DNA from 4 places in the Lysinibacillus sp. GW823-FHT02G10 genome. Region 1 is predicted to be linked to each of the others. Evidence: riboswitches for the same ligand, from Rfam matches in the RefSeq annotation. Region 1 holds a riboswitch; each other region holds the start of a gene.
What was found. Region 1 has a riboswitch for cobalamin ahead of AC1RFD_RS05555 (hypothetical protein). Riboswitches for the same ligand answer to the same signal wherever they lie in the genome.

Region 1 (5,265 bases):
CCCTCTGAGCTAAGTGGCGGAGAAAAACAGCGAGTTAATTTATTACGATCCCTTTTGGTCGAGCCACAATTAATCGTATGTGATGAAATTATTTCAAGCCTAGATCGCTTGATTCAACGAGAAATCGTTGATTTATTAAAGACCTTGAATAAAGAAAGGGCAATGGCCATTCTCTTTATCTCTCATGACTTAAAGGCTGTTTCCTATTTATGCGATCGCATTTATGTGATGAAGGCTGGAACCATTGTTGATGAGAGCAACAAAGAGAATAACGGCTTTACCTTCACGGACAGCTATGCAAAAATGCTGTTTCAGGCAATGGATCATTGATTTGGCAAAACACTTCCTTGAATGGGAAGTGTTTTTTTTATGAGTGAACTAGCGCAGCTAATTTTTCAGTGAACTCCTCAGATATTGTGTAGATAGTATGCGTATCCTCGACATGCATCAAACTACTGTTTTGCCCTTTATCACCTAACCAAAGATGATAGCGATATTTGTTTCCTGCCTTGTCCACTATTTGTACATCATATTCTGGCGAAGCCATATTGACAACACCCTCGTTTTTGACTGTTGTTGCAATGGCTTGTTGGAATAGTGTAAGTGATTCTTCATCCGTATATTCTTTAAAAAAATCAGTGTTCACCTTGTTAAATTTAGCACCAATAGAAATGCTGACCTTAGCTAATTTATCATCTGGTTTTTCATTACATCCTAGTAAAACAACGGCTAGTAGAGACACTAAGGCAGCTATCATTATTCGCAACCACTCACCCCCTCTATAGGCTAAATAATACCACCATTTCCTGTCGTAGCTCTCACTTTTTTGTAATACATTAAATAAACGAGAGCGAAAGGGGACAGATAGTGGGCTTATTTGATGGATTGATCGGCAATGCAAGCGAGGTGAATTTAGAAAAACTACAGGAGGAGGTCCATAATTTATTAATTCCAAACGAGACAGTCAAGAACGCCTATAAAATTATTAGAGACACGTTTATTTTTACCAATAAACGATTGATCCTCATTGATAAGCAAGGAGTGACTGGCAAGAAAACAGAGTATCATTCCATTCCCTATAAAAATATCGTTCATTTTTCAGTCGAAACAGCTGGAACATTTGATTTAGATGCAGAGCTTAAAATATGGGTGTCTGGCAGTCCATTACCGATTCAAAAAAACTTCAATAAGGCGACAAATATTTATAAGGTGCAAAGCGTCTTAGCACAGTATGTTTTGGGGACGTAATGAAGGTGCTAATAGTACGTGTGCACAACCAAAAGCCCGCAGATTTGCGAGGCTTTTCTGTCGTGCCAGGAAGGGGTCGGTGTAACGGATTTTAAATCGGCTTCATGATTACGGTAAGCTCGAAAATACTGTCAAGTGTAAATAAGAGCGCCTTGGCGAAGTCTTATTCAAATACAATCATTTCTCCGACTTCTTTAAACCCGAAGCGTTTATAAATATTTTTTCCATCCTCTGATGCCTGTAAGACTACGGGCTTTTGCTTATCGATTGTTTGACTGAGTAGGAATTGAAACATCTCACTGCCATAACCCTTGCCCCTATACGCATCTTTTGTCATCACATCATAAATCCCATAGCTATGTTTACTGTCGATTAATAATCCCGTAGCGATAGGTACTTCCTTTATACAACCAATAAACATGCGAGCATTTGATGCTAGTTTTTCCTGTGAGAATTGATGAAAGTAAATTTCTAATGCATCTCTTTCTGCTGTTTCTCCAAATAAACTTAGAAAAACTTCCTTATATTGTAGAAGCTCTTCCTTGTTACTTACTTCTGTGATGGTAAGATAATTGGAAATTCGTGGACCTGTGTGAAGTGTATGGTCAAGCTTCATCATCATATTTCGTTCAGCTTCCTGTAAATTGCAGTCTTTTATCAGTTGTAGCCAATCATCGCTTAGATAGTTGGCATCCACCCACGTGCTGAAGGGAAGTTTATTCACAATGAAATGATTAATCCTTTGTTTAAGATGATTTTCCTTATGAATTATAGGCGATTTCGCTACTAACAAATTAAATGTATCAGTTGGAATATTTGTATTGGCTATGACAAAATGAGCTTCCTCTATAATTTGTCCAGAAACGGCTCGAGTAAATAGTTTCATTTTTTCCTCTAAATTACTCGTTACTAATTGTTGACTTGTTTTCATATTTTTCATCCTTCCCCTATTAGAAGTTCACTATCTTTCATTATAAAGTCAATGAAAGATAAAAAATACGCAGTTCACCTTTTTTATATCCCGCTATAACTTTATTAGTAGTTTGGAAAATATTGTGATATTTGACTTTAGAAAAACACTACTTTACAATTGATTTTAGTAATCTAATAGGAATGTGCATATACTCATTCCTATGACAACTGAATAGCGTGTAGTAATAGGTGTAAATTGCGTGCAATTTGCTTAAAAGGGAAGTCGGTGCGAATCCGACACTGTCCCGCAACTGTAAATGTGAGCGACTTTTCAGTATCCACTGTCTTTGGACGGGAAGGAGAAAAGAAGCGATGATCATGAGTCAGGATACCTGCCTGTTACGAGTACACACCATAAACCTACGAGGAATAGGAGGTGGCATGTTGACAAAACAGAATGCTCTGTTCGTCACAGTACGTCAAACGCCCATAGTAAATGAAAGGGTTCACAATCGAACTCGTTCACACATACTTAGGGTTTGTTTGGCATTGTGTGATGAAAGAAGATAAAATGAAGGATTTCCTCAAAAGTAGGGAGTCCTTTTTGTTTTGAAAATATGTACGCAAAGGGGATGCACGTATGACAAATATTCATGTAACGACAATGTTGGAAACGCCTTATGAAGATCTGAACATTTGTAAGCAACCACGCACAGAAGTTGCCAAGAAAGCGAAAACAAGAATGGTGGTCGAGTCTCTGATCGATCAATTATTAGCAACGAAGCTGATTCGCAATGATCGCTTCTTTGAGCAAATCTTATATAATAAAGAAATTATTTGGATACAAAATGGGGATGTGGACGGTCATCTTTTAGCGAAAGCAGCCATAGCAGATGAACTAAAAACAAAGACAAATAGTTTTATGATGTACATGCCGACCAATCCGATTGTCTATGAGGTCAACGGAGAAGCGTATCACTTAATTACGCGCATTGATTCTACACGCGCAAAGCCCAACCTCGACCGTCTATCATTGGAGCCAAAGCCTGTTTTAAGTGCTGCTCGTGTCAATGACTTATTATGCTCGATTGTCATGCGCTTTTACGAAACATATTTATATGATTTAGCATCTCATCATGACAAACTCATTGCATTTGTGCAGCAGGAATATGCCCAATTTATTGAAGCGGTGCAAGCGTTAAATGATTATCATTTCAACTGGCATCCACGTGGAAACGGTCACGAGCTTTTACTGCAATTAATTGATCATCTACAACTATTAAAAAGTCAACCTGGTAAGGTACTAATTGATTTTACGAACAAGCATGACTATGTAATAGTTGAACCCGCATATTTGTTGGACAATCCAACAAAGAAAGCTGTCGGTGCACTATAAAAACAAGCCCTCCATTTTTTGGAGGGCTTGTAATATCTTATGGCAGGGTAGAGATATATTGATGCCCAAGCAAGAAATACCCGCGCTAGAGCGATGGATACCAGTGGAAGCCGAGGAAATACCAGAAGTGCCCACCCTACAGGCAATGCATGGCTGCCTGTGCTTCTTGCCATGGAACCGAATATCCTTTGCCCTTAGCACAAAAGATACTAGAGGAACTATACTCAGGGTCGGCATTTTTATCGTAGCCAATCTGTGCAATCACATCCTCTGTATTATGGCACACATCATAGCCATCAAATTGGAGTGTGAGTGCACCTTTCCCATTTGTATAGGCGGCAAAGGTTGTGCTGTAGCTCATTAAAGTGGCAACAGGTGCACGACCTGTTAGGATAACATCCGTTTCGGATAAAATCGGGTCATCGAACGTGCCAGCTGCTTGCTGAATATCAGTCATCATACGACCGATAAAGTCATTTGAAGCTTTCATTTTAAAGCGATAATAGGGTTCAAGTAGGACATTTTGTGCCTGCTCCAGCCCCTGACGCAGGGCACGGAAACTGGCTTCACGGAAATCTCCCCCCGATGTATGTTCATTGTGCCCGCGACCTGTTAGAAGTGTAAAATGAATATCTGTTACAGGGAAGCCTGTTAGTAGCCCATGATGGTCACGCTCAAACAGATGCTTTTCAACAAGGCGCTGATTGCCTACAGATAAATGATCGGCATGACAGGCATTGGTGAAGGTATTACCTGTTCCACGTGGATTTGGCTCCATTAATAAATGAACTTCTGCATAATGCTTGAGGGGCTCGAAATGACCATAGCCCGTTACGGTCGTCGCAATGGTTTCCATGTATAAAATTTGCGGCTCACCAAAGGAGACAGCTAATGAAAAACGCGTCATTAATACCTCAGTCAGGACCTCCAATTGAATGGCACCCATAATATGCACATGGATTTCCTGAAATTTTTCCTGCCAGACCACACGCAAGGACGGTTCTTCTGCTTCGAGTAAACGGAAAATCTGTAGCACTTCCTTGATATGCTGATCACCCTCATATTGAACCTTTGCCTGTAAGGTTGGGACAAGCTCATAGGGCTGTGATAGCATCGTTGTACCGATTCGATCCCCAATGTTTGCTTGGCTCAGTCCTTTGACAGCGAAAATTTCTCCTGCCTCTACCTGTTGAACGGTCTCAAAGCGACTGCCGTTATAAAGGCGAATTTCGGTCACTTTTTCTGTTACTTCGTCAAATGAAAATTCATCTCGTACATGCAACGAGCCCTTGGTTGCCTTCATAAAGGTTAAACGCTGGTGACCATCATGACGAATCTTAAAAACCTCGCCCTCAAATGGGGCATCCTTGTCAAAATGGGAAGCCGTTAACAACGGGAGCTGGTCAAGAAATTCCTGAATGCCCTCATCCTTTAAGGCCGAGCCAGCAAAGCAAGGGAAGGCACCTTCATTTTTAATCATTTCCTTTAATTGAGCAAGACACTGTTCATGCTCCAATGACTCATTTAGAAAGGCATCAAGCAATTTTTCGTCGCGCTCCGCCAGCCATTCCATAATATTATTTGATACATAGTCTGCTCGCAGTGGCTCATCGATGAATAATACATACTGAGAGCAATCTTTACGAAGCTGGCTGATGACGGCCTCCATATTGGCACCCTCACGATCCATTTTGTTGATAAAGAAGAAG
Region 2 (5,265 bases), 180 kb from region 1:
GAATTATCGGGGAAAGTGGCAGTGGCAAGTCTATGCTTTGCCATGCCATCATGCAAACATTACCGTCCTTTGCCCATGTCAGCCAAGGGGAAGTACTCTATCTGCAAGAAAATTTATTAAACGTTTCAGCTACTAAATGGAGAGCTTATCGTGGCAGACATCTTTCGATGATTTTGCAAAACCCACCCGCTGCATTTGATCATATTCAAACGATTGAAAGTCATTTTCGAGAAACATTAAAAGCACACTTTAAGCTTACAAAAAAAGAAATGAGACAGATCGCCCTTGATGCTTTGAAAAAAGTTCATTTACCTCAGCCAGAGCAGCTCTTGTCCTACTATCCTTTCCAGTTAAGTGGAGGCATGCTACAGCGAGTGATGATTGCTCTGTCAATGGCGATACAGGCCTCCCTCTACATCGCAGACGAGCCTACGACTGCTCTGGATACCATCAATCAGAAACAAGTATTAACACTATTTAATCAAATTCGCTCAGAAACAGATGCTACCATACTCCTTGTCACGCATGATTTAGGTGTCATTGCTGAGCTTGCGGACGATGTGGCTGTGATGTATCAAGGAGAAATCGTTGAGCAAGCAAATGTTTTTGATTTTTTTGATGCGCCTCAGCATCCCTATACCAAGAAACTTTTACAAGCGAGAATGCTATGAGGTGATAAAATGACGCTACTAGAAGTAAAAAATATTGAGAAATACTATGCGCAAAGACCATTTCTATTCAAACGAGGACAGGAAGCCCCTGTATTAGAGAATGTGACATTTTCACTTCAGGAAGGAGAATGTCTTGGCATCGTCGGTCAAAGTGGTTCTGGAAAAAGCACATTAGGGCGCATTATTTTAGGGATTGAACGACCAACAAACGGAGAGCTGATCTTTCAAGGTGTCAATTTATACGAAGCACCCAGCAAAGAGAAAAAAATGATACGAAGAAATTTACAGGCTGTTTTTCAAAATAGTTATCATTCATTTAATCCAAAACAGACGATTTTCGAAATACTCGAAGAACCGTTTTTGAATTTCGAGCATTTTAGCAAAGCAGAGCGACAACAGAAAGTAAGGGAATTACTAGACTGTGTAGAGTTAGAGTGGGCAATGGCTCAAAACTATCCCTCACAGCTAAGTGGGGGACAGCAGCAACGAGTCAACATTGCTAGAGCTCTTGCATTAAAGCCGAAACTGATTGTTTTAGATGAGGCCATTAGTAGTCTTGATATGATTTTGCAAAAGACGATTATAGAGCTACTGCAAAGACTTCAAAAAGAGCTACAGCTTGCTTATCTATTCATTTCACATGATTTACAGGCCACACGTTTTATGTCAGATCGCATCCTTGTGATGCAGCATGGTCAGCTAGTGGAGGAGATAGGCAAGGGTGGGAAATATCAGCACCCCGCTTCACAAGCGTTATACAATGCAATTTTGCCATCACACCCGCGGGAAAGAAAAAAGAAGGATAGACCCAATTAAACAGAAACGCCATTTTGAGAAATTAAAAATGGCGTTTTCTTAATTTTTAAAGCAATATAGAAACAAAAATAAATAAAATTAATCAAGATATTAATTTTATTTATTTTTTAATTAAAATTATTAATTTTATTATTTACATCTTTAATTTCTTTATTATATAATCAGCTTAACTTAAAGGAAGGAGTTCACTATGGCTTATCAAGTAATCACAAATTGTCCTGTCTGCAGTAAAACATTAAAAATTACGAAGTTACAGTGTTCTCATTGTCACACGACCATTGAAAATGAGTTTGAATTGTCGAAGCTAGCATCCTTATCACAGGATCAGCTTCATTTTGTGGAAGTATTTTTAACCTGCCGAGGAAATATTAAAGAGGTTGAAAAGGAACTGGGGGTTTCGTATCCAACAGTTCGAGGCAAGCTAAATGATATTATTTCATCCCTTGGCTATGCTCAAAAGAAGAAAAATGAAGTAGATGAGAAAAAAATTGTAAGCATGCTTGAAAATGGCGAAATCACAACAGATGAAGCCATAAAGCTCTTAAAAGATGAATAGGGAGGAACGACCATGAAAGAGGAAATTACAAAAGTTTTAACGATGATTCAAGAGGGCAAAATTGATGCGGATAAAGGATCAGAGCTGATTCAAGTGCTACAACAGAAAGAAGAATCAGAGAATAAATTTGTGGAAAAAACAAAGTATTTAGATAAAACGTTAAAGGTCCGTGTTGTATCCACCGAAAATGATAATGTCACGGTAAATTTACCAATTAAACTTGTCAAAGCCGTATTGATGGCAGGACACAGCATCGCTGCAAGTATTCCGCAATCGGAAAAATACGTAAAAGATATCGACATCAATCTTCTTCTTGAAGCAATTGAAAATGAACTAGATGGACAAATTGTAGATATAAAATCAGCAAACGGGGATTCCGTTGCAGTCTTCATTGAGTAGAGGCGACGAATGATGCATGTAAAAGTGAAAGCAAAAGACGTTCGCTTTACCGTCCCTGTTCCCTATACTGTGCTAACCATTGTCCTCTCCATTTTAACTTCTAAATGGATACAGCAACAAGCCAATAAGTGGACAAAGGCATACTTCGATAAAAAGAAAATAGACTTTACCTTTCCCCTCATCGACAAAGAAATGCTAAAGCCGATTATCAAGGAACTACAAAATTATAAAGGACTTGTGCTAGTCGATGTCAAAGCTCAGGACGGGACTGAGGTTAAGGTTAGACTATAATCCCAATGATAGAATGGTAAGAGCATGTTATGATAAAAGCATGCTCTTTATTAATGTAATGAGCATCATTTGAAATGGGTAAGAGATGATCATTATTTCAGGACTTACGATAGAGACAACTATTTTTCAATGGTACATAAAATAGAAGATTTCTTTAAACTCAAATTAGAATTCTAGATCCATTTTAATAGAAAATCACGTACATCGTTAAAAATAGATTTTTGATTTGGGTATAAGTGATTAGTGGTAATCTATTTGGAACTACATAATTAAAAATACTGAATAATCCAAAAATAAAGAAGTTTAGAATCTTGATTTACTTTTCATTTGAAGGATGGTACACTTAAAACTATTGAACAACAACTATATATTGTGTTCGTTTTACAAAGGTACTACTACATGTAGTTTAAAAGGGAAGTTCGGTACAATTCCGACGCTGTCCCCGCAACTGTGAAGCTGACGATGATTGCAACCACTGTGCATTTGCATGGGAAGGGAATCAGAGAATGAAGCAAAGCCAGGAGACCTGCCTTTATAAAACAAATTTATCATTTCTTCGGGGATTAAGAGATGGGAACGTCAGTATTTTTGGTATGTTAACGTTTCCATTTAGCCTATCTCTCTAGAGGAGATAGGCTTTTTTATTTTATGAAAAGAGGGATTTCTATGAAACTTTATACGAAAACAATTTGTCCAAAATGCCTTTGGGTAAAATCTGAACTACAACGTGCAGGACTTGAAGCTGAAATTGTTAACATCGATCACGATGAACAAGCAAAGCAAACGATTATTGACGCAGGTTTTTTAAGTGTGCCTGTTTTAGAGATGAATGAAACTTTTATAGGAGATGTTCAGGAAATTGTTTCTCAAATTGAGTTGATTGCCCTATGATTGTTTACGCGAGTCGTACAGGTAATGTCCGAAATGTTGTATCCAAATTAAAGGCAGAATGTATCGAGCTCTCGGAAGAATTGCGATTGAACAAGCCATATCTCTTAATTACCTACACAGATGGTTTAGGTGACATTCCAGCAAAGGTACAACGTTTCTTAGAAAAAAACAGGGATTTTTGTAAAGGAGTAGTTGCCAGTGGTAATAGTAACTTCGGTCATCATGTATTTGGCGCTGCTGGTGAGAAAATCGCTGCTACCTATCATGTACCCTTAGTAAGGAAATTAGATTTACGAGGTAATCAAACGGATTACGAAGCAATACAAACGTTTTATGAAACGAGGGTAATGAGATGAAAACCTATTTAAAGCTTAATAATGACGTACTGAATCGTTATAGTACAACTGGATTACTTGAGTTAGAAAAGGACCGCGAAGCTACGCGCCGCTACTTTTTAGAGTATGTTAACGTACGTTTGCGTTATTTTATAGATATTGAGGAAAAAATACGCTATTTAGTTGATGAGGGCTACTATGAGAAAGCATTTATCGACATGTACGAAATGGAATTTATTAAGAAGCTGTACAAGAAAGCCTATGATTATAATTTCCGCTTTCCATCCTTTATGAGCGCAAGCAAATTTTACGATAGCTATGCTATGAAAAGTCGTGATGGGGAAGAAATCTTAGAAAAGTATGAGGATCGTATTGTCATTATTGCTTTGTATTTAGCTCAAGGCAACACGGCTCTAGCAGAACGCTCTGTCGAAGCAATGATGGAAGCCTATCAGCCTGCAACACCAACTGCTTTAAATAGTGGTAAGAAAGCACGTGGTGAATTAGTCAGCTGCTTTAAATTATCAATGGATGACTCCATGAATAGTATTGCTGAAAATATTGGCTATTGTTTAGAGCTATCACGCCTTGGTGGTGGAGTTGGGGTCAACTTAACAGATTTACGTCCATTAGGTGATCCAATTAAAGAGATATTAAATCGTGCAAGTGGTGTCATCCCAGTAGCGAAACTGTTAGAAAATTCTTTCAGTTATTCTAATCAGTTAGGGCAACGAAATGGCTCAGGTGTTGTCTATCTAAATATTTTCCATGCAGACATAGAAAATTTCATTTCATCAAAAAAACCAAATGCTGATGATAAAATTCGCCTCGCTACCCTTTCAACAGGGATTATTATACCTAGTATTTTCTTCGAACTGATGAAACGTGATAAGGATATTGTTTTGTTTAGCCCATACGATATTTTTAAAGAATATGGCAAACGTATGTCTGAAATTTCTATTTCAGACATGTACTACGAGCTACTTGATAACCCTAAAATTCGTAAAATTAAACGTTTAAATGCACGAAAGCTTTACACAGAGGTGAAAAAAGCACAATTTGAATCAGGTTATCCGTTTGAAATCTTTGATGATAATGTCAATAAGGTACATCCTTTAAAAAATATTGGACGTGTCAAAATGTCCAATTTATGTACAGAAATCTTACAAGTACAAGAGACAAGTATCATTACGGACCAGGATCAACCAAATGACTATGGATTAGATGTATCGTGTAACTTAGGTTCCATCGATATCCATGCAGCAAGTAAAGTCAATGATTTCGGCGCATTAGTCGATACAGCCAT
Region 3 (5,265 bases), on a different contig from region 1:
AACAATGGTGTCGTAATTGAATCACTTGATTGGTGGAATCAATACTTAGTAGGCTTTGGACGTATTCAATAGGCCTCACTAATATATAGACGGTTGAGATAAGAAAAAGGTCATCTTTGTAGAGAAAAATATACAAAGATGACCTTTTTTGTTTTTGGAATGCTATTCTTTCAAAAGAAACAAGACGACTACTTCTATTCTTGAAAAGAGACTTTCCTGCATATTAAATTGATATTAAATTTTAAAATTTACTTTGATGACACCTGTCTCTTTCAAGGCAATAAAGAAAATAATAACGAATGGGCCGACAAGTAAACCGATAATACCAAATAACTGTAGACCTATGAACATGGAAATTAATGTTGGTAAAGTGGATAAACCGATATGGTCTCCCATTAATTTAGGCTCGACTACTCGACGAATAATAAGTAAAATAGCAGCTAAGATGAATAATTTTACAGCTATAGAGGTGTTTCCCATCAACAGGTGGTAAAGTCCCCATGGCGCTAGAATAATGATAGAGCCTAGGAATGGTACAATATCTATTAACCAGATAATAATCGTCATTGTTACTGCATATTTCGGTTGGATTAATAGCAGTCCAATGAGTGTGACGCCTCCAATAATAAAGCTTACAAATAAGTGAGCCTTCATATAGCCAAATGTTGCATCTTTTAAGCGATTTAAAATAATTTTTATCTTCTTTGCTGTATTGGGCTTTAAATATTTATAAGTGATTTGCTTTAACTTAGGCAAATCAAGCATAAATAGGAATAGCGCAATCATATAAACGAGAAGACTGATAAATAGGCTGGGTATCTCTGAAAAGAAGGCAGAAACTTTGCTATAATTAAAGAAGCTTAAAAAGGATTCTTCGACTTTCTTTATGAAATCCATAGTGGTTTTTTGAAGCGAAGCACTTACTTCAGGTGGAAAGTCTTCTGTGTATTTAGAAATATTTTCTTGCATATGAAGCCACATATCTGATAGCTTGGAAATATAATAGGGAGCTTGCTTAGATAGTAAAATTATTTGTGTCATTATTTGTGTAATAGAAAGATAACAAATAATAGATATAACAATAACACTCACTATGTAAATAAAAGCAACTGCTATTTTCCGTGACATTTTCCATTTCCGTTTAAAGAACATGACAATTGGTTCTAAGAAAAATGCACTAATCCCAGCAAGTATTAAAGGCATGGACACTGGGATAACAAAATAGGCAGCTAGAAGTAGTGATATTATCACAATCAACCGAAAAATCAATTTCCTAGCATTAAATTTATTCATAAACTCACCTTCTTTGCGAAAAAAATTAAGTTAAGTGTACCATAAATCAAATTTTATTACGTTCTGAAACAATAAAGGTAGGGATGAATTATGGAAAAAGAGATTTTGCAACTTTTTAGTAATCTAACAGAGCATGATCGCGATATTCAATATGAATCTTACGAGGAATTAATAAAAATTATGCAAGAACCCGTAGATTGGACATATGCAGTTTGGGAACAGCTAATAAAAGCTCTTACATACAATAATGGTTATTCTCGTGCACGTGCTGCACAAATTTTATGCGCTTTAGCTGCAAAAAGTGATCCAGAAGAAAGGGTCTTGGAGGATTTTTTAAAGATTTGGGCTGTGACTTACGATGAACAATCTGCTACGGCAAGGCATGCATTACAAGCAATTTGGAAAATTGGACAGGCGGGTCCAGTACAAAGAGATTTGGTTGTATCGTATCTAGCTAAAAGATTTCAAACATGTATAGATGAAAAACAGCCATCTCTTATTCGTCAGGATATTATAATGTCATTTAAAAAGTTATATGATCAAACAAATGACTCGAAATTATTAGATATTGCCCATCGTTTAATTAATGAAGAACAAGATGCTAAATATAAAAAGAAGTATAAGTCAGCCATCCGTTCAAAGTAGCGAGGTGGTGTTTTTTTGTGCAAATTCTTTGATGAACGATAGAATAGTCAACTATAATGAATGAAAAAAGGGGATTATGCATGAGCATTTATAATTATCTAGTTCGGAAGCCTAATGGCGAAATTTTATCGATGGAAACATATCGTGGAAAAACAATGTTAATTGTTAACACGGCAAACCAATGCCGATTTACATATCAATTTGAAGACTTACAGAAAATGTATGATAGATATGGAAAAGAGAATTTTGTAGTTCTTGGATTCCCTTGTGATCAATTTGGCCATCAAAATCCTGAAGATGGGGAGGAAACTAAGCATCTATGCAAGGTAAACTATGGGGTCACATTCCCGATTTTTGAGCTTGTACAGGTAAATGGAGAGGCTACCCATCCACTCTTTAATTATTTAAAGCATGAAGTGGATTACCGAGAGTTTGGGAAGGCAAGTATGCAGGAGAAAATGTTGGCAGAAGCAATTGTTCAACTTGCCCCAAGCTTTTTAGATGGTCGTAATATTCGCTGGAACTTTACAAAATTTCTAGTAGATGCTAATGGTAAGACCGTCGCACGCTTTGAACCAACAGATTCACAGCTCGATATTGAAAAAGCAATTGAAACACTATTATAGTAAATTTCTTAATAATGTAAAAATTTGTTAGGGTTTTCTCTTCAAGTAGAAATAATGCTATATTTTAAAACTGTGTACAGCTATTTTTTCTGAAGCATATATGATAAACTGCTTTACAAATGAAATATTCTTGCAGAATAAAGGTGCTAATTAGCATAATCGGGAATCCGGTGAAAAACCGGAGCTGTTTCCGCAACTGTAAGTGCAGCCATTATAAAGATTTACCACTGTCTCAAAGAAGATGGGAAGGTCCTTTATAACACATTCGTTTCATGTGACGAACTGTACAAGCCAGGAGACCGACCTTTATTTGAACGTATAAAAACTTCTCGGAAGCTAGGAGGATATACGGCAAATACATAGGCTTTGTCCAGTTTGATGGCTCATTATGTTATTTTTGTCGTTCCTTTGCAAAAAGGAGCGACTTTTTTATGCCTTTCAAATAAGAATTTTTCATTATAGAAAATAGGGGGGAAGCAAGTGAAAAAAGATGCCCGTTATTCTTGTTATCCATTTATGCGTGAGAAAGCTTCAACGGTCGATTTTGAAATTCGAACAGATAGCCTGACAACACATCTAGGAGTTGCATTAGCTGCGGTAAAAAAAGAGGATGTTCAAGTTGTTGCTGAGGATTTATTGCTTATGTTACCTATGGCTTATCATGTGAATGGCTCAGTACGTGGGAAATTAGCAGTAACTGAAGAGGATTTATCTTGGTTAAGTGAACGTTATGATTTTTACGTTCGCCATGTGAAGGAAGAGATTCAAAGTTTTGTTTTACCTCAAGGAACAGAGGCTGCTGCAGCCTTACATCTTTGTCGCAGTGAGGCAAAAAAATCATATCGTACTTTACACAAAGTATCAGAAGAACGAGAGGTTCCAGCTATTCTTTTCGATTACCTTGGTTTATTAGCTAATGTATGTTTTGTCATGGCTGTTTTTATGAATCAGCAAGCTGGAATAGCGGAAATACCGTTTATTAGTAAATCCTACCCAATGAAAAAGAAAAAGGAGAATAACAATGAAAAAAGTATTTAATTTCCAATGGCTATCAGTGCTCTTACTTGCACTGGTATTAGCAGGCTGTGGCACTGCTGAAGATACAAAAAATAAAGATGCTTCGCAAGATACACAACAAGCAGAGAAAACAAGCTATAAAGTGACAGATGACCGTGGAGTGGAAATAGAGTTTAAAGAAGTACCAAAAACAGTTGTATCTTTACAACCAAGTAATACTGAAATTTTGTTTGCTTTAGGTGTTGGCGATAAAATTGTAGGAGCAACTGAGTACGATACTTACCCAGAGGAAGCACAAAAAATTGAACGTGTCTCTGATACTACGAACTTTAACAGTGAAAGAATTATAGCGTTAAAGCCAGATGTTGTCATTGCTTATACAATCGGTGATAAGGATGCCCTAAAGCCGCTTGAGGACGCAGGAATTAAAGTGTTTGTTATTCAATCTGCGACTACTTTCGACGATGTTTATGGAGATATCGAACAAATTGCTGCTGTGATGGATGTTCCTGATAAAGGAAATAAATTAAACGAAGAGATTAAAGCGAAAATTGCTGAAGTACAAACGAAGGTGAAGGATGTAAAAACGCCGAAAAATGTTTATTTAGAGGTTAGCCCTAAGCCAGATATATATACAGCAGGCTCTAGCACTTTCCAGCAAGAAATATTAGATGCAGCTAATGTTAATAATGTTTTTTCTGACTTGAATAGCTGGGCAAAAGTGAATGAGGAAGATGTTATTGCGAAAAATCCAGATGTTATTTTAACAACAGTAAACTATACAGAAGATCCAATAGGAGAAATTCTTGGACGAGATGGTTGGAATACTGTGAAAGCTATTCAAAACAAAGCGGTATTGTCCATTGATACAGATATCTCTAATCGACCTGGTCCGCGTATTGGTGAAGCTGTAGAATTAGTAGCGAAGGCTGTGTACCCAGAGTTATTTAAATAAGAAATGTTTCCATGCTAGCTGTCAGCCATTCAGCTAGCATTTTTTATGTGGTTTAAATTATTACCTAGCGTGAAAATTGGAATTAATGTAGTTTGTTCTTTAAAATAAAAGTAAGTATGCTTGATAATCTTAGGAGGTGTAGTGATTGGAGCAATTAGAGACAAAGGTAATTCCATTTGAAGCAGTCTATAATTTCCGAGACATGGGTGGATATAAAACAAAAGATGGGCGTAGGGTAAAGAACGGTTTATTTTACCGCTCAGCTGCCCTTGGAAAAATGACACTGTCGGATAAAGAGCTATTTGAAACGTTAGGGATTAAGACCATTTTTGATTATCGCGATAACAATGAGGCGTATCATAATCCTAACCCAGTGTTCTCGCATGCTCAATATATACAAATCCCAGCGAAGGGTAATCATGCTTTTGAAATGCCAACCAATGCTGGTGGTAGAGATTTCTATAAAGTGGTAAGCCCTGAGATGTTTCGGGATTTTTATGCACAAATGCCTTTTAACAATCTTTCATTTAAAGAGTTAATGCAAACGATTCAAAATCCTAATAATCTAGGTCTTGTACATCATTGCGCAGTTGGTAAGGACCGAACGGGTATTGGAGGAGCACTTATTTTACTAGCTTTAGATGTACCCGTGGAGACTATCATGGAGGATTATTTAGATACTAATATACATTTACGTCCAATGGTAGAACGAATGGCTCAGGCTATTCA
Region 4 (5,265 bases), on a different contig from region 1:
GCAAGAGCGTAAGGAGTTTTTATCGAGTATTGCACATGAGCTTCGTACACCGCTAACTTTTATTAAAGGCTATACAGACATTCTTGCTAAACGGGATTTAACAGGGCAAGATCGTCAAAAGTATTTAGCTATTATAATAGAAGAAACAAATAGACTTTCTAGATTAATCAAAGATTTATTTGATTTAGCGAAAATGGATGAAAACTCATTTGTAATTGAAAAACATTGCTTACATTTAGAGCCGTTTTTTACAAGCATTGAAGAAAAATTAAGTCCCGCTTTTCAAGATAAAGGTATCTATTTAGTTGTACGTTGTGATAATGGCTTAACACTATGTGCAGATGAAGCAAGACTTGAGCAAATTCTGATTAATCTATTAAATAATGCATTAATCTATTGTGCACCAGGAGATATGACTACAGTCACTGTAAAACAAGACAGTGGAATTTTAAGCATCATCGTTGAAGACACAGGGAAAGGAATTCCAAAGAAGGATTTACCGTATATTTTTGATCGGTTTTATCGAGTGGAAAAATCACGTAGTCGTGCTTTAGGTGGATCTGGACTTGGGCTTGCTATTGTCAAGGAGCTAGTACAAGCACATGGGGGAGAAATAAAGGTTAGAAGTGAAATAAATAAAGGGACTACTTTTGAATTATCATTTAAAGGAGTAGAAATGAATGAAAACGATTTTATGCATTGATGATGAACCAAGAATGTTAGATTTATTAACCCTTTATTTGGAACCACTATTTAATTGTAGAGCAATGTCTTCTATACAAGAGGCATTGGATTTTTTAGAAGAAGAGCATGTGGATTTAGTTCTTTTGGATATAATGATGCCAGAGATGGATGGGTGGCAGGTTTGCCAGGAAATTAGGAAGTTTTGGGATGTTCCTATCATTATGCTTACTGCAAAAGGAGAACACGCTGATATTGTAAAAGGTTTAAATCTTGGTGCTGATGACTACGTTTTAAAGCCTTTTGATGAGGAAGAATTGTTAGCACGCATACATGCTGTATTAAGAAGAACGATATCTGAAGAAAAAGTGATTAACTTTGAAGGGCTTTGTTTAGATAGAGAGTCCTTTGAAGTATATTTTCAGCATAAGGCAATTCCATTAACACCAAAGGAATTTGCCATGCTCGCCCTATTTTTAGATTATCAAAATAGAGCATTTTCTAGAGAACACCTTATACATGCCGTTTGGGGATATGATGTAACGATTGAAGATCGTACCATTGATTCACATGTACGTAATTTACGAGAAAAATTAAGAAAAAGTGGTTTTCCGGCGGATGATTACTTGCAAACCGTTTGGGGCATCGGCTATAAATGGCATAAGTCTGCAAAGAGAAAGCAAATGGAACATAAAAGCTAGAAATTAACCTCTACCAGAATTGAAGGTAGAGGTTATTTCTATTATTTTGGACTAAGCTCTTCTTCTGTTACCCATTTATGATTTGTTACAGCTTCACCACTTGTAGTGGAAGTATAATCAACCATATATACAGTTGTTTGCACAGCCTCGTCAATAAGGACAGTCGCATTTTCCATACCTTCCATATGTGTTGCGTCCGTTTTTACTTCTGTTCCAGGAGCCAGTGGTGCTTCTTGTGGGTCAATTAATTCTTCATGAATTACCCACTTATGCTTTTCTATTCGCTTTCCACCAGTTGTAGGCTCATAGGAAATAACATAGGCAGTTGTAGTATAGGCACCTACTATTGTTGCTTCGGCCCCTTTCATACCTTCCATATGTCCATCTGTAATAATGGCTGTGCTTCCTATAGGAAATTTCGGATTTTCAGCTTTTTTTAACGTTACTGGTACTTCGCCAGAACTTGAATGGTTCATTGTAGAATGATCCATTTCTTCAGCAGCTTCATTAGAAGTGGACGCAGGATTTGTTTGATCCTCTGTACAAGCCGATAAACTAATTAGAGCGACTACTGATAATAGTCCGACTGACCATCTTTTATTGAATTTCATATGATATCCTCCTCACTATGTGCTCCTAATGTAGCAAATAAATGTGCAGAAACGATGGATATAACCTATGAAAAACATTTCTTTAGTCTGGCGGGGAGATATGCTATTGATTAGGCATGATCTTCAATGTTTTTTGTAATCTATGGGCGAAGATACCAGCAAAAATAGCTAAAATAATATCTTTTGGTAGTGGAGGAATCATCCAAAGCCAAGCGAGCTTATATGAAAAATTCTCTGGCGCACTTGCCCATAGCTTATAGGCAAAAAACATCCAATTTGTTCCTATCAAATAATTTATAGCCGTTGCTACCAAAGCAGCTACGATAAAACTTTTCTTTGTTCCGCTTCGTTCTACGATTAACCCCGCAACAAATGCCGCAAATATAAAAGTAATAATAAACCCAAAGGTAGGGCTTAAAATTTGGCCAATTCCACCCCCGAAACGAGCAAAGACAGGAGCTCCTGCCAATCCTACGCACATATAAATTGTGCAGGCAAGCGCACCTTTTCTACTACCAAGAATAAGCCCTGCTAAAATTGCAAAGAAGGTTTGAAGCGTAATGGGTACACCACCAACTACCATAAAAGGTGCAAAGGAAGTGATATTAGCACCCACCATCATTAACGTTGTAAATAATCCAATGTAGGTAATGTCAACAGTTCTTAACTTATGGTGACTATGTTGTGTAACAGTTGCCATGATTTCACCTCGTTTTATAAGTTATTACTGCTAGTGTAAAAAACGAATGTATTTGTGTCAACCTTATTATTTATATAAGTTAACTCAATTGCTGAATTAAATTGAAGTAGACTATCTATCTATAAAAATGTATGATAGAACCGTCACAATTTTATAACTTCAAATACTATTGGTGTGACATTTTGAATGTCACTTAAAAGGGAAGTCGGTGGAAGTCCGACGCTGTCCCGCAACTGTAACGAGGAATCCTATAATATGATTTGCCACTGTTTAAGAATGGGAAGGCAATTATAGGATAGTGAATCGAAGCCAGGAGACCTGCCATTTAGTAATACCTGTAATGCCCACGAGGATGCAAGCAATTACGGACAATAGCTGGATATTTTTCTGACTTTGTTTAATCTTGGGTATTTCTATGCGCATTTTCGCATGGGATACCTTTTTTTATTGCTTCATTCATCAATATTCAGTAGGAGTTTAAAACAGATGAATAAAAAATTTATGTTATTTTCCTTCGTACTTTTCATGGTATTAATTGTTTCAATGACCTTTGCTGTAATGGTTGGCTCAGTTTCAGTTACACCGTTATATGTATGGAAAGTTATTCTTTCTAAAATTCCTTTTATACAAAATTCGATCGAGCAAGATTGGAGTCGCTCTCAGGAAATCATCATCTGGCAAATAAGAGCACCTCGTGTTTTGCTAGCTGCGATAGTAGGAGCGGGGTTAGCTATTGCAGGGGCAGCCATTCAGGCACTAGTACGTAATTCTATTGCAGACCCGTATATTCTAGGGATTTCTTCAGGGGCAGCTGTCGGAGCTACTTCTGTGATTATTTTAGGAGCCTTTTCATTTTTAGGTATTTACGCTCTTTCAGTATCCGCATTCCTTGGTTCATTACTTGCCATTGCACTTGTCTTTTTCTTATCACGTGTTGGGGGACGTGTCTCTATTTTCCGCTTGCTATTGGCAGGCATGGCTGTGTCCTTTATCTTAACGGCTATCTCTAACTTTATTTTAATGATGTCAAAGCAAGAAGGGGCCTTAAAGGCTGTTATGTTTTGGATGCTAGGTAGTTTAGCTGGAGCCAAATGGAATAATATTGTGATTCCAGCTTTCGTATTTTTTATTGTATTTGGGCTACTGTGGCTACACTATCGCAATTTAAATTTATTATTACTAGGAGAAGAGGCGGCAGTGACATTAGGCGTTAATCTTCAGCAATTCCGCATTCAGTTAATACTACTAGTATCTCTATTAACAGGTGTGCTTGTCGCAGTTAGTGGTTCTATAGGATTTGTGGGTTTGATTATTCCCCATATTGTGCGTTTAATTGTGGGCTCAAACTATAAATACGTAATACCTATCAGTGCTTTAATAGGTGGAATATTCTTAGTGTGGGCAGATGCCTTTGCTCGAATTATTATTGCTCCTCAGGAAATGCCAATTGGTATTATTACAGCTTTTTGTGGAGGACCATTTTTCATTTGGCTTCTCCGTCGTAACAACTATTCTTTCGGTGAAGGAGATTAACTTCCATGACATTAGAAGCGAAACAAGTATCATTCTCCATTTACGATCAGCGTATACTGCATGATGTAAGCATTCAAATAAAAGAAAAGCAATTTGTTGGATTAATTGGTCCTAATGGGAGCGGAAAATCAACATTGTTAAAAAATATGTATCGTCTCCTAAAACCTGAAAGTGGATCGGTAGTATTAAATGAGCAAGATATATTAAAGCAATCAAGTAAAGCAATTGCGAAAAATTTGGCTGTTGTAAGCCAAGAGACACCCGTATTATTTGATTTCACTGTGCATGATTTAGTCAGTATGGGAAGAACCCCACATAAAAAGCTGTTAGAGCTTGATCAAGAGAAAGATTTTCAAATTGTTAAAGAGGCTCTTAGACAAACGGGCATATCGCATTTAGAGAAACGAGACTTTAGTTCGCTTTCTGGTGGCGAGAAAAAACGTGTCATGGTTGCAAGGGCACTCGCTCAACAAGCACAGATATTAATATTAGATGAGCCGACGAATCATTTAGATATTCAACATCAACTTCAACTTATGGATTTAATTCAGACTTTGCATTTAACCGTAGTAGCAGCTTTACATGATTTGAATATTGCTGCTATGTATTGCGATCAAATTTACGTTTTACAGCAAGGGCGAATAGTTTGTCATGGTACACCAGAGGAAGTACTTACGCCAACAGTGCTGCAAGATGTATTTGGTGTTTTTGCGGATATTCAAATACATCCAATGACAGGGAAGCCGTATCTTACATATGTTCCTGAACAGTTCACTAAGGGGTTTAGCCAAATATAGAAAAGTTTCATCTTCTATTAGATACATAAAACATCCTTTAAGGAGTGACTGTATGCAAATAGCCTTTACGAAAATGCATGGTATTGGCAACAGCTATATCTATCTTGATCTTTTCCAACATGATTACAAGGAAGATATCTTTTGTGAATTGGCTCAAAAAATGGCCAATGTCCATACTGGTATTGGCTCAGATGGATTGATTATTATCCAACCCTCTAAAATTGCTGACTGTGGTATGCGTG

Region 2: it holds a riboswitch for cobalamin, as region 1 does, so the genes downstream of both, AC1RFD_RS06430 (glutaredoxin family protein) here and AC1RFD_RS05555 (hypothetical protein) in region 1, are expected to answer to the same signal.
Region 3: it holds a riboswitch for cobalamin, as region 1 does, so the genes downstream of both, AC1RFD_RS19140 (hypothetical protein) here and AC1RFD_RS05555 (hypothetical protein) in region 1, are expected to answer to the same signal.
Region 4: it holds a riboswitch for cobalamin, as region 1 does, so the genes downstream of both, AC1RFD_RS20340 (FecCD family ABC transporter permease) here and AC1RFD_RS05555 (hypothetical protein) in region 1, are expected to answer to the same signal.

Annotation. Positions count from the first base shown of each region.
Region 1 covers NZ_JBXAJI010000001.1:1,051,508-1,056,772, forward strand. Annotated here, with positions in the region: gene AC1RFD_RS05535 (ABC transporter ATP-binding protein) at 1-330, shown strand, start outside; gene AC1RFD_RS05540 (YhfM domain-containing protein) at 368-757, opposite strand; gene AC1RFD_RS05545 (PH domain-containing protein) at 868-1,248, shown strand; gene AC1RFD_RS05550 (GNAT family N-acetyltransferase) at 1,412-2,179, opposite strand; cobalamin riboswitch at 2,391-2,574, shown strand; gene AC1RFD_RS05555 (hypothetical protein) at 2,801-3,556, shown strand; gene AC1RFD_RS05560 (GTP-binding protein) at 3,693-5,265, opposite strand, start outside.
Region 2 covers NZ_JBXAJI010000001.1:1,231,307-1,236,571, forward strand. Annotated here, with positions in the region: gene AC1RFD_RS06405 (ABC transporter ATP-binding protein) at 1-671, shown strand, start outside; gene AC1RFD_RS06410 (ABC transporter ATP-binding protein) at 681-1,487, shown strand; gene AC1RFD_RS06415 (DUF2089 domain-containing protein) at 1,678-2,043, shown strand; gene AC1RFD_RS06420 (SHOCT-like domain-containing protein) at 2,056-2,442, shown strand; gene AC1RFD_RS06425 (hypothetical protein) at 2,452-2,733, shown strand; cobalamin riboswitch at 3,104-3,281, shown strand; gene AC1RFD_RS06430 (glutaredoxin family protein) at 3,400-3,624, shown strand; gene nrdI (class Ib ribonucleoside-diphosphate reductase assembly flavoprotein NrdI) at 3,621-3,980, shown strand; gene nrdE (class 1b ribonucleoside-diphosphate reductase subunit alpha) at 3,977-5,265, shown strand, end outside.
Region 3 covers NZ_JBXAJI010000007.1:177,957-183,221, forward strand. Annotated here, with positions in the region: gene AC1RFD_RS19120 (C40 family peptidase) at 1-72, shown strand, start outside; gene ytvI (sporulation integral membrane protein YtvI) at 235-1,293, opposite strand; gene AC1RFD_RS19130 (hypothetical protein) at 1,384-1,938, shown strand; gene AC1RFD_RS19135 (glutathione peroxidase) at 2,019-2,564, shown strand; cobalamin riboswitch at 2,689-2,886, shown strand; gene AC1RFD_RS19140 (hypothetical protein) at 3,045-3,602, shown strand; gene AC1RFD_RS19145 (ABC transporter substrate-binding protein) at 3,586-4,536, shown strand; gene AC1RFD_RS19150 (tyrosine-protein phosphatase) at 4,682-5,265, shown strand, end outside.
Region 4 covers NZ_JBXAJI010000010.1:43,444-48,708, reverse strand. Annotated here, with positions in the region: gene AC1RFD_RS20360 (sensor histidine kinase) at 1-703, shown strand, start outside; gene AC1RFD_RS20355 (response regulator transcription factor) at 681-1,382, shown strand; gene AC1RFD_RS20350 (YdhK family protein) at 1,424-1,993, opposite strand; gene AC1RFD_RS20345 (biotin transporter BioY) at 2,097-2,693, opposite strand; cobalamin riboswitch at 2,847-3,033, shown strand; gene AC1RFD_RS20340 (FecCD family ABC transporter permease) at 3,180-4,226, shown strand; gene AC1RFD_RS20335 (heme ABC transporter ATP-binding protein) at 4,232-5,023, shown strand; gene dapF (diaminopimelate epimerase) at 5,076-5,265, shown strand, end outside.